Regions from separate parts of the Solibacillus sp. FSL W7-1464 genome, predicted to be linked through region 2. Evidence: riboswitches for the same ligand, from Rfam matches in the RefSeq annotation. Region 2 holds a riboswitch; each other region holds the start of a gene.

Region 1 (3,278 bases), 2.5 Mb from region 2:
AGTTCGCATTACTTCACTGGAACAAGCGAGAAACAGTAAAGGCTTGTTATTGGTTTTTACGGATATTACGGAAATTAAAAGGCTGCAGGAAAAACTGGAGCAGCAGGCTTATTATGATGAGCTCACGAAAATTTATAATCGCCGCGCATTTTTACAGCAAAGTGAACAGGATTTTCAGGAAGCGAAGGATACGGGTTTGCCATTTACGGTCCTGTTAATGGATATCGATCATTTTAAACGGGTGAATGATACGTACGGGCATCATATAGGGGACCAGTTGCTCGTGCACGTCGTAAATGCCTGCCAAACACAACTGCTGGAAGGGCGGCATTTCTTTGCGCGGTACGGCGGAGAGGAATTCGTCATTGCGCTGAAGGGGTTCGATGAAGCGGAAGGTGAAATATTAGCCAACCAGCTTCGCACTGCCATTGAACAGGCACCGCTCATGACGGAAGCGGGCAGTCTTTCGGCTACGTTAAGTATTGGTGTTGCGGAAGTAGTAGACTGGACAGAAGAAACTTTGTATCAGCTATTGCATAAAGCAGACACCGCTTTATATGCGGCGAAGGAAGAAGGACGCAACCGTGTGAAAGTATATGCGGCGAGTGAAGGCATACTTAGTTGATTCGACTGAAACCGGCATGGAGAAATTCATGCCGTTTTTTATTTGGTGAAGGGTGCGGCAAGCTTTTGAGTGGGATTCCGTATTACCTCGTATTAGGGGAATATGTTAGCATAGTAAAATAATGACTAAATGGAGAGTGGTTATGACACAGGAAAATTCAAAGGCGGTTTCTATAAGGATTTGTTTAATCCTGCCTCAAATTATGATTGTAGGTTTCTTGTTAAAAAATATTCAGCTACTTAATAATTCGTCCTCGATCGTTGCTAAATGGCTAGCGGGCATTTCCTTTGTCCTTTTTTCATTTTTGCTTATCGTCTCGTTATGGGCGACAATCAAACATTTTAAAGGAACAGATGTGTTGGACCGTCATACATAAACAAAGTTAAAGCAGGGGGATTGTGATGATTGGTTATATTCTAACGGGGTTTTTGTTAATCTTTGCTTGCAGGAAATTTTATAAGTATAGGGCCATTTTTAAACAGCTGTCGAAAAAAGAATGGCTGCAATTCGGTGCCGGTTTTTTACTGGCATGGGCTGGAGCTGTATTTATTATTATAGGTGGAGCCAACATAACGGAAATGATTGAAATCCCATGGTTAAAAAGCCTTTTGGAAATTGGAGTGATTTTGATTGGCTTGGCGTTGGCAGGAATCATTATGAGTAAAATCTTGCCGAAGAAAATAAAAGAGTTTTATTTGGGAGATTAGTGGAACGGGGGAAAATGAAAATGGGAGAAATGATCGGATTTGCAGTAGTTGGGATAATTATTGCAGGTTTAACTTATGCTTTAATTAAACAAGTTATAGAGACTAAGCGCAGCGGTAGCAATGTGGCCGGTCCGCTGTTTCGTAAACAAATGGCTGGAAAAAATAAAGTGATGACGATAGCGTTACTTGGAATTTTAGTATTTTACACATTAAATATCTTGAGCGTTATCTCCTCATCTATCCCGGTATCTAACAGCTTGACTGTACAGGGGACTTGGTTGAGTTTTCTAGTTTACTTTGTTGCAAAGTTTGCAATGAAACCACAGTTAGCTGATCAGCGTAAACTGAATGTGTAGACCCCTTGACGAAAAAACAGGTTCAAAGTAAAGTAATGTTAAATTCATCAAGCATTAGGTGCCCGTTAAAGGAGAATAGGGAATAAAGTGAAAAGCTTTAGCGTAATCCCACCACTGTATGGAGGAGTTTCATAGCAATACCCACTGGATGTCATTCCGGGAAGGGGCTATGAAATCGTGAATCTGAGCCAGGAGACCTGCCTAATACGCTTACTGTTTATAGACACTGGATATGTCTGTAGTTTATTTGTTAACGAATAAACTGCAGGCTATTTTTATTGTCAAAATTCATTTAAATGGGGGAAACGAAACATGCAATTATTACAGAAAACGATTGAACAAATTCAGGGAATCGACCGACAAATGGAAGACAAAGCGCGACAGTACATAGACTCTTTAGCCAAGCCGCCTCAAAGTTTAGGGAAGCTTGAATCATTAGCTATGCAAATCGCCACAATTACCGGTGAACTTGCACCGAAAATCGATAACAAAGCGATGATTGTCATGGCGGCAGATCACGGTGTATATGAGGAAGGGGTAACACCAAACCCGCAAAGTACAACGGTTTTCCAAACACTATCCTTTCCGAAAGGGACGACAGGGATGTGTACGATTTCGAAAATAACGAATGCGAAAGTCATCCCGGTAGATATCGGGGTAAAAGAAGATTTACCTCAAGATGCCGGGGTCATTATTAAAAAGGTGAAATACGGGACGGACAATATGGCGAAAGGTCCTGCAATGACACGTGAAGAAGCGATTCAGGCGATTGAAGTCGGAATTGAAGTCGCGACAGAAGCCATTCGAAGCGGCGTCAACCTTATCGGGACCGGTGAAATGGGCATCGGAAATACGACACCAAGTGCTGCGGTGCTTTCGGTACTTCATGGCTGTGATCCGCTGGAAGTAACGGGTTACGGAGCTGGTGTTGGGGCTGGCGGTATCGAATATAAAGCCGAAGTCATTCGAAAAGCGATCGCGTTGAATAAACCGGATGCTGAAGATCCGATTGATGTTGTGGCAAAAGTAGGCGGGCTGGAGATTTGCGGGATGGCAGGAGTTTTCCTTGCAGCTGCCGCGAATCGTGTGCCGGTCGTAGTCGATGGGTATATTTCAACGATTTCGGCATTGATCGCCTATAAACTGAATCCGAATGTGAAAGCGTATTTAATTCCGTCACATCTATCGGAAGAGCCGGGTGCAAAAATCGCGGCCGAGCTTTTAGGACTGGAACCGATGCTGCATATGAATATGCGACTTGGAGAAGGATCGGGTGCTGCATTGGCATTCCCGATTCTTGATGCGGCTTGTTCGATGATTACGAATATGGTCACGCTGGAAGAAGCGGCGGCACTTTTAGTGTAAGTTGAAGAAAAAAGTCCAATAAATGTTCGCGCCTCTAGTTAGAATGTTACTTCTAACTAGGGGTGTTTTATTTTTGCATAAAAAATGTATAGAATACTATTGGAAAAATTCCTTAAATGCTCTATAACATAAAAACAATGCTTATTTAAGTAATTTTTTCCGAAAAAGTTGTGACTGTTTATTTTGAATAATTGAATAAAAATTTAGAATATTGTTTATTTTATA
Region 2 (3,278 bases):
GCAGTACCATTAGGTTTTTTACTAGCACTTGCACGTGTTTATGAAATACCGGTCGTCAACTTTTTTGCGAAAATTTACATTTCTTTTGTCCGAGGCACACCCATTATTATTCAAATTTTTGTTCTGTATGCAACAATACCCTTACTGTTAAGTGGCCTGTTTGAGAAATACAATATCGACTATCCAATCTATAATGTGAATCCGTTATGGTATGCATTTATTATTTTCTCATTCAATACGGCAGCAATTTTAATTGAAGTGTTTCGATCCGCCATACAAACAGTTCCGAAAGGTCAGCTGGAAGCAGCACAATCGGTTGGACTCACGTCAGCACAGGCATACCGACGTATTATTATTCCACAAGCTTTAGTTTCTGCGATGCCGAACCTATGTACAGCGACGATCAACTTGATTAAAGCTACTTCGCTCGGTTATGCAATATCGTTACAGGAAATCACGCTCAAGGCTAAAGTAGAGGCGAATTTTGGATACAACTATTTAGAGGCATATATTGATATTTTCATTGTCTATTTAATTATCTGTATGACGGTTGAGTATTTATTTAAATGGTCTGAAAAGCGTTTAAGTCGCTATAAAGCGGTGACAGTTTAAGGAGGAATCGCAATGCTTGAAATTAAAAATGTGCATAAAACATTTGGGGAACTCAAAATATTAAAAGGCGTCGACTTGACGATTGATAAAGGTGATGTCGTAGTCATTTTAGGTCCAAGTGGTTCAGGAAAAACGACATTGCTGCGCTGCATTAACTTTTTAGAACGTGCAGATGAAGGGACAGCAAGCTTCGACAATATTTCAGTCGATCTAAACAAAGCATCGAAAAAGGATATTTTAGAGATTCGTAAAAAAACAGCATTTGTCTTTCAAAACTATAATCTATTTAATAATAAAACCGCGCTTGAAAATGTAGCTGAAGGACTTATCATCGGTCGTGGTATGAAAAAAGATGAAGCATATACAATTTCCAAAAAGGCCCTTGATAAGGTGGGCTTAACAGAGAAATATGATTCTTATCCAAGCCAATTGTCTGGTGGCCAACAACAGCGTGTTGGGATTGCACGTGCTGTAGCCTTAAATCCGGATATTATTTTATTTGATGAGCCAACTTCAGCACTCGATCCTGAACTCGTAGGGGAAGTATTAGGCGTGATGAAAGACATCGCAAAAGAAGGGACGACAATGTTAGTCGTTACACATGAAATGTCATTCGCGCGTGATGTGGCCAACCGTGTCATTTTCATGGACGGCGGAAATGTTATTGAAGAAGGCTCACCACATGAAATTTTCGTGCAGCCAAAAGAAGACCGAACAAAGCAATTCCTGCGTCGTGTACTTCCAGATGACTATACGTACCATATATAAGGGTAACGAGCAATAAATTCATAGCTTACGTCGAATTATCTGACACTTTAATAAATTTGCACACATTCCGTTAATCTTCCGCTATAATAAAGACATTAATTTAATATGGACGATAAAGGTTCTTACTCTATTGATAGAGTAAGGAGTAAAAGGGAAATCGGTTCAAATCCGATGCGGTCCCGCCACTGTAACTGCTAGTTGAGAGCAATATGCCACTGAAAAAAATTCGGGAAGGCGCTCTTCAACGTTTATGCATAAGCCAGGAGACCTGCCTTTATAATGCCCTAAATTAAACCTACGAGGATAGGATGTGGCGGATAAATTCTTTTTGATGAATTTTATTTGCATACGTAAAGCTTCCTTCATTTATAGTAGGGGAGCTTTTTATTTTTGTAGAAAATTATACAACGAGATTTCAGGAGGTTTTTATTTTGAAAAAATGGCAACTGCTCTCTTCCGCAGCATTACTTACATTAACTCTAGCGGCATGTAATTCGGAAAAAGCAACAGATGAACAATCTGCAAAAGACAATAAAGAAGTATCTGACGCAGCACAATTTCCGGTAACTATAAAAGATGCATTGGACAAAGAAATTACGCTTGAAAAAGCACCGGAACGCATTATTACATTGGCTCCATCCAATACGGAAATTTTATTCGGACTAGGGTTAAACGATGAAATTATCGCTGTGAACGACAATGATACATATCCTGAAGAAGCATTATCTAAAGAATCAGTTGGCGGCATGGAGTTCAATTTAGAACAAATAATCGGTCTGCAACCTGATTTAGTCGTAGCGCATGAATCCGGAATGTACAGCTTCAATGAACAGGCAATTGCGCAGCTTGAATCAGTAGGCATTCCCGTATTCGTTGTAAAGGATGCGAAAACATTTGAAGAAACATACGAAACGATCAAACAAATCGGGCAACTGACAAATAAAGAACAAGAAGCCGAAAAAATGATTGCCTCGATCAAAGAGGGAATTGAAGAAATTGAAGTGAAAGTAGCCGACCTGGAAGAAAAGTCCGTGTTTATTGTTGTTGGAACAGATCCGGACCTTTATGCTGCAGGTGAAGAAACATTCATCAGTGAAATGCTGGACGTTCTAAATGCAGAAAATGCTGTTCCGGAACTAGGGTGGCCGATGTACAGCTCTGAGCAATTTGTAAACAGCAATCCGGATGTCATTTTAGTAACGTATGAAAACGACATGGCGGCAATCGAGAAAAACGATGCCTATGCCGAAATGGATGCAGTGAAAAATGGCAATGTGAAATTAGTCGATGGCGATACGACGAGCCGACAAGGTCCGCGTATTGTTGAAGGTATTGAATCAATAGGTGCGGCGATTTACCCAGAGGTATTTAATGAATAAAAAATATTCAATCTCCTATGTACTATCGATTGGATTGCTTTTAAGCAGCGTATGGATCGGCATTTCATTCGGGTCTGTTAATATCCCGTTTTCAACATTATGGGATAAAACGACTGATCCGGTTGCATACAGTATTTTGTGGAAAATCCGAATGCCACGTGTCATTTTAGCGGCACTAATCGGGGCATCTTTAGCAATAGCCGGAGCTGCATTTCAAGGGTTACTTAAAAACCCTTTGGCGGATCCGTATACATTAGGTATTTCATCTGGTGCCTCGGTCGGTGCGGTTATGACCATCTTTTTAGGGATTTCAATACCGGTACTCGGTGTCTTCACATTGCCCGTATTCAGTATGGCCGGTGCCGCATGTACGATGATTATTGTCCTGACATTTGCCCGACTAGTTGACCGTTCGATGAAAATGGAAACACTGATTTTGACGGGGATTATTTTCAGCTCGTTTTTAGGGTCCTGCATTTCCTTAATGGTCGCACTTACAGGTGAACAGCTAAGAGAAAT
Region 3 (3,278 bases), 680 kb from region 2:
TCCATGGATACAAAAATGATTTTGATACGATTTCGGAAGAACAGATTGCTAGCTGGAACGGCCACTCTGTTCGAAAGATTCATTAAGAGGAGCAGGCCGTTATGATAGAAGCTATATTAAACTATGAATTTTTACAAAATGCCTTTTTCTCAGGGCTTGTTATTGGAGTCATCGCACCACTATTAGGTGTATTTATCGTAGTAAGACGTTTATCGCTCATTGCGGATGCACTGTCGCATGTTACACTGGCGGGGATTGCCGGGAGCCTGTACTTGAGCCAATCGTTTGCAGCGTTGGCATTGCTGAATCCGATTTATTTAGGGATTATCGCATCTGTAAGTGGTTCGATTTTAATTGAACGATTACGCCGACTATATAAACATTATGAAGAACTTGCGATACCGATTATTATGTCGGGCGGAATCGGTGTGAGTGCCATTTTAATTTCACTTGCAAGCGGATTTAATACCGATTTAATGAGCTATTTATTCGGTTCTGTATCTGCTGTATCGCGCCAGGATTTATATGTTGTACTGGCAATTGCAGTCGTTGTCGTATTATTTTTAGTCCTGTTTTTTAAAGAGCTTTTCGTCTTGTCGTTCGATGAGGAATATGCGAAAGCGAGCGGTTTACCTGCGAAGTGGATTCACTTATTGTTTATGATTGTTGTCGCTCTCGTTATCGCAGCAAGTATGCGTATTGTCGGAATTCTGCTTGTTTCAAGCTTAATGACATTACCGGTAGCTGCAGCGATGCGACTGGCTCGCGGCTTTAAAGAAGCAATTATTTTAGCGATTGTATTTGGAGAGCTGGCCGTAGTAATCGGACTCATTTCTGCATTTTACCTGAACTTGGCACCTGGTGGAACAATTGTTGTTACCTCCATTTTGATCTTGCTGTTCGTAATTTTAATTAAAAAACTTGTTTTGAAATTCACAATTAAATCGGAAGGGGAAGAACTACTGTGAATGCAACGCGCGCGTGGGAAATATTAAAGGAAAATGGCTATAAAAAAACGGATAAACGAGAGTTGATTTTGGATATGTTTGCAGCTACAGAAAAGTATTTGACTGCCCGTGACTTGTTATCAGTATTGAAAAAGGATTTCCCCGGGATGAGTTTCGATACAATTTACCGTAACTTGGCAACTTTCGTGGAGCTTGATATTTTAGAAGAAACAGAATTAAACGGTGAGCGAAATTTCCGTATGCACTGTGAGTCGGATCACCATCACCACCACTTTATTTGCAGTGATTGCGGGAATGTAAAGGAACTGTCTGTTTGCCCGATGGAAATGCTCGGTGAAAAGCTGCCGGGTTATGCTGTTGAGGCGCATAAATTTGAGATTTACGGCAAATGTCCGGAATGTTTATAGTAAACTGAAAATATTTTATTTGCATAATAATATTATTATGCTAAAGTGATAAAGACAAATTGAATAAATTTGCAGGAAAAAGATGCATGATGCATAAATGGGAATTCGGTGTAAATCCGAAGCTATATCCGTAACTGTAAGCGTTGATGAAAATAAGTGTGATACCACTGCTAAACTAGCGGGAAGGTACTTATGAGTAAAGTGAAACGCAGAGCCAGGAGACCAATCTTTTTCTTATCGTAACATCCCTCTTCGGAATTAAAGAGAATGTACGGCAGTCACTGATCGAATGAGCATCGTTTTACACTCTTTTTTGATTATTGAAGCCATCCATTTTCTTGGGTGGCTTTTTTTTCGTACACTCGGTAATTTCGGCGGGGCACTACTTGAAGTGAGGAGAATTTTATGAAAAAGGATATCCGTTATTCCTGCTATCCGTTTATGCGGGAAAAATCAAGCTGCGTCGATTATGAAATTCGAACCGACTCTTTAACAACCCGCATCGGTACAGTCTTTCCAACATTAGTCGATGATGCATCCGGTCAAGTCGTCTTGGAAGACTTAAGGAGGATACAACCGTTAGCCTATCATGCCAATGGTTCTGTCCGTGGCAAATTGGCCATTACATCTGAGGATTTACAATGGCTAAGCGATCGATACGATTTTTATGTAGGTGAAGTCGGAGAAACGATTCAGCAGTTTGTTCTGCCACAAGGAATCGAAAGTGCAGCAAGACTGCATATTTGCCGCAGTGAGGCAAAAAAGTCTTACAGAGCATTACATAAAGTAAGTGAAGAAAGAGAAGTGGATGAAATTCTGTTCGATTTTCTCGGGCTGCTTGCCAATGTGTTTTTTGTCATGGCGGTCTATATGAATCAGCAGCATCAACAAGAGGAAATTCCATTTATCTCAAAATCCTATCCAACGAAAAAGAAAAAAGGAGTTACAACAAATGAAATTTAATAACAAATGGGTCGTTGCTTTCGCGGCAACATTATTACTGGCAGCATGTGGATCAGATGAGGAAAAAACAGATGGCAATGCGGAAAAAGAAACACAGACTGCATCGAAAAATGAAGGAGCACCCTATACAGTTGTAGATGACCGTGGTGTGGAAGTAACATTCGATGAAGTACCGGAAACGATTATTTCCCTACAGCCGAGCAATACAGAAATTTTGTTTGAGCTGGGTGTCGGTGAACAAATTGTCGGGGCAACAGAATATGATACATATCCGGAAGCCGCACAAAAAATCGAGCGTGTGTCGACTTCTACTGTCATCAATGCAGAGCGAATTCTGGAATTAGATCCGGATGTCGTTATAGCTTATACAATTGGGGAGGAAGCACAAATTGCCCAATTGGAAGATGCGGGTCTTAAAGTATTTGTAATTGCTTCGGCGGCGACATTTGATGATGTTTATTCGGATATTATCCAGCTGTCGGAAGTAATGGGTGTGGACGATAAAGGTGAAAAAGTTGTAGCGGACATTAAAGCGCAAATCGAAACAGTACAGGAAAAAACAGCAACACTTGATACGAAGAAAAAAGCCTATTATGAAGTGTCACCAGCTCCGAATCTTTGGACTACCGGCAGCAGTACGTTCCAGCAGGAAATAATGGATCACGCAAATGTTGAAAATATTTTTGCGGATCAGAAGAGCTGGATCAGTGTAACGGAAGAAGATATCATTACACGTAACCCTGAAATTATCATTACACCTGCAACATATATGGAAAATGCGGTCGAAGAAATTTTAGGACGTACAGGCTGGGAGAAAATACAGGCAGTCACAGACAAGGCAGTTTATTTAGTGGATGGGGATATTATGTCCCGACCTGGACCGCGTATTGGTGAAGCGGTAGAAATTATGGCACAATCAGTATACCCGGAACTGTTTAAA

The links. Region 2 has a riboswitch for cobalamin ahead of MKZ25_RS02770 (ABC transporter substrate-binding protein). Riboswitches for the same ligand answer to the same signal wherever they lie in the genome.
Region 1: it holds a riboswitch for cobalamin, as region 2 does, so the genes downstream of both, cobT (nicotinate-nucleotide--dimethylbenzimidazole phosphoribosyltransferase) here and MKZ25_RS02770 (ABC transporter substrate-binding protein) in region 2, are expected to answer to the same signal.
Region 3: it holds a riboswitch for cobalamin, as region 2 does, so the genes downstream of both, MKZ25_RS05810 (hypothetical protein) here and MKZ25_RS02770 (ABC transporter substrate-binding protein) in region 2, are expected to answer to the same signal.

What each region holds. Positions count from the first base shown of each region.
Region 1 is NZ_JBBORC010000001.1:3,089,473-3,092,750, reverse strand. Features, by position in the region: gene MKZ25_RS15390 (GGDEF domain-containing protein) at 1-625, shown strand, start outside; gene MKZ25_RS15385 (hypothetical protein) at 768-1,001, shown strand; gene MKZ25_RS15380 (hypothetical protein) at 1,027-1,332, shown strand; gene MKZ25_RS15375 (4-aminobutyrate aminotransferase) at 1,353-1,688, shown strand; cobalamin riboswitch at 1,730-1,907, shown strand; gene cobT (nicotinate-nucleotide--dimethylbenzimidazole phosphoribosyltransferase) at 2,001-3,053, shown strand.
Region 2 is NZ_JBBORC010000001.1:552,315-555,592, forward strand. Features, by position in the region: gene MKZ25_RS02760 (amino acid ABC transporter permease) at 1-612, shown strand, start outside; gene MKZ25_RS02765 (amino acid ABC transporter ATP-binding protein) at 625-1,380, shown strand; cobalamin riboswitch at 1,480-1,670, shown strand; gene MKZ25_RS02770 (ABC transporter substrate-binding protein) at 1,812-2,759, shown strand; gene MKZ25_RS02775 (FecCD family ABC transporter permease) at 2,752-3,278, shown strand, end outside.
Region 3 is NZ_JBBORC010000001.1:1,228,951-1,232,228, forward strand. Features, by position in the region: gene MKZ25_RS05795 (metal ABC transporter ATP-binding protein) at 1-86, shown strand, start outside; gene MKZ25_RS05800 (metal ABC transporter permease) at 102-968, shown strand; gene MKZ25_RS05805 (Fur family transcriptional regulator) at 965-1,375, shown strand; cobalamin riboswitch at 1,439-1,620, shown strand; gene MKZ25_RS05810 (hypothetical protein) at 1,781-2,338, shown strand; gene MKZ25_RS05815 (ABC transporter substrate-binding protein) at 2,328-3,278, shown strand, end outside.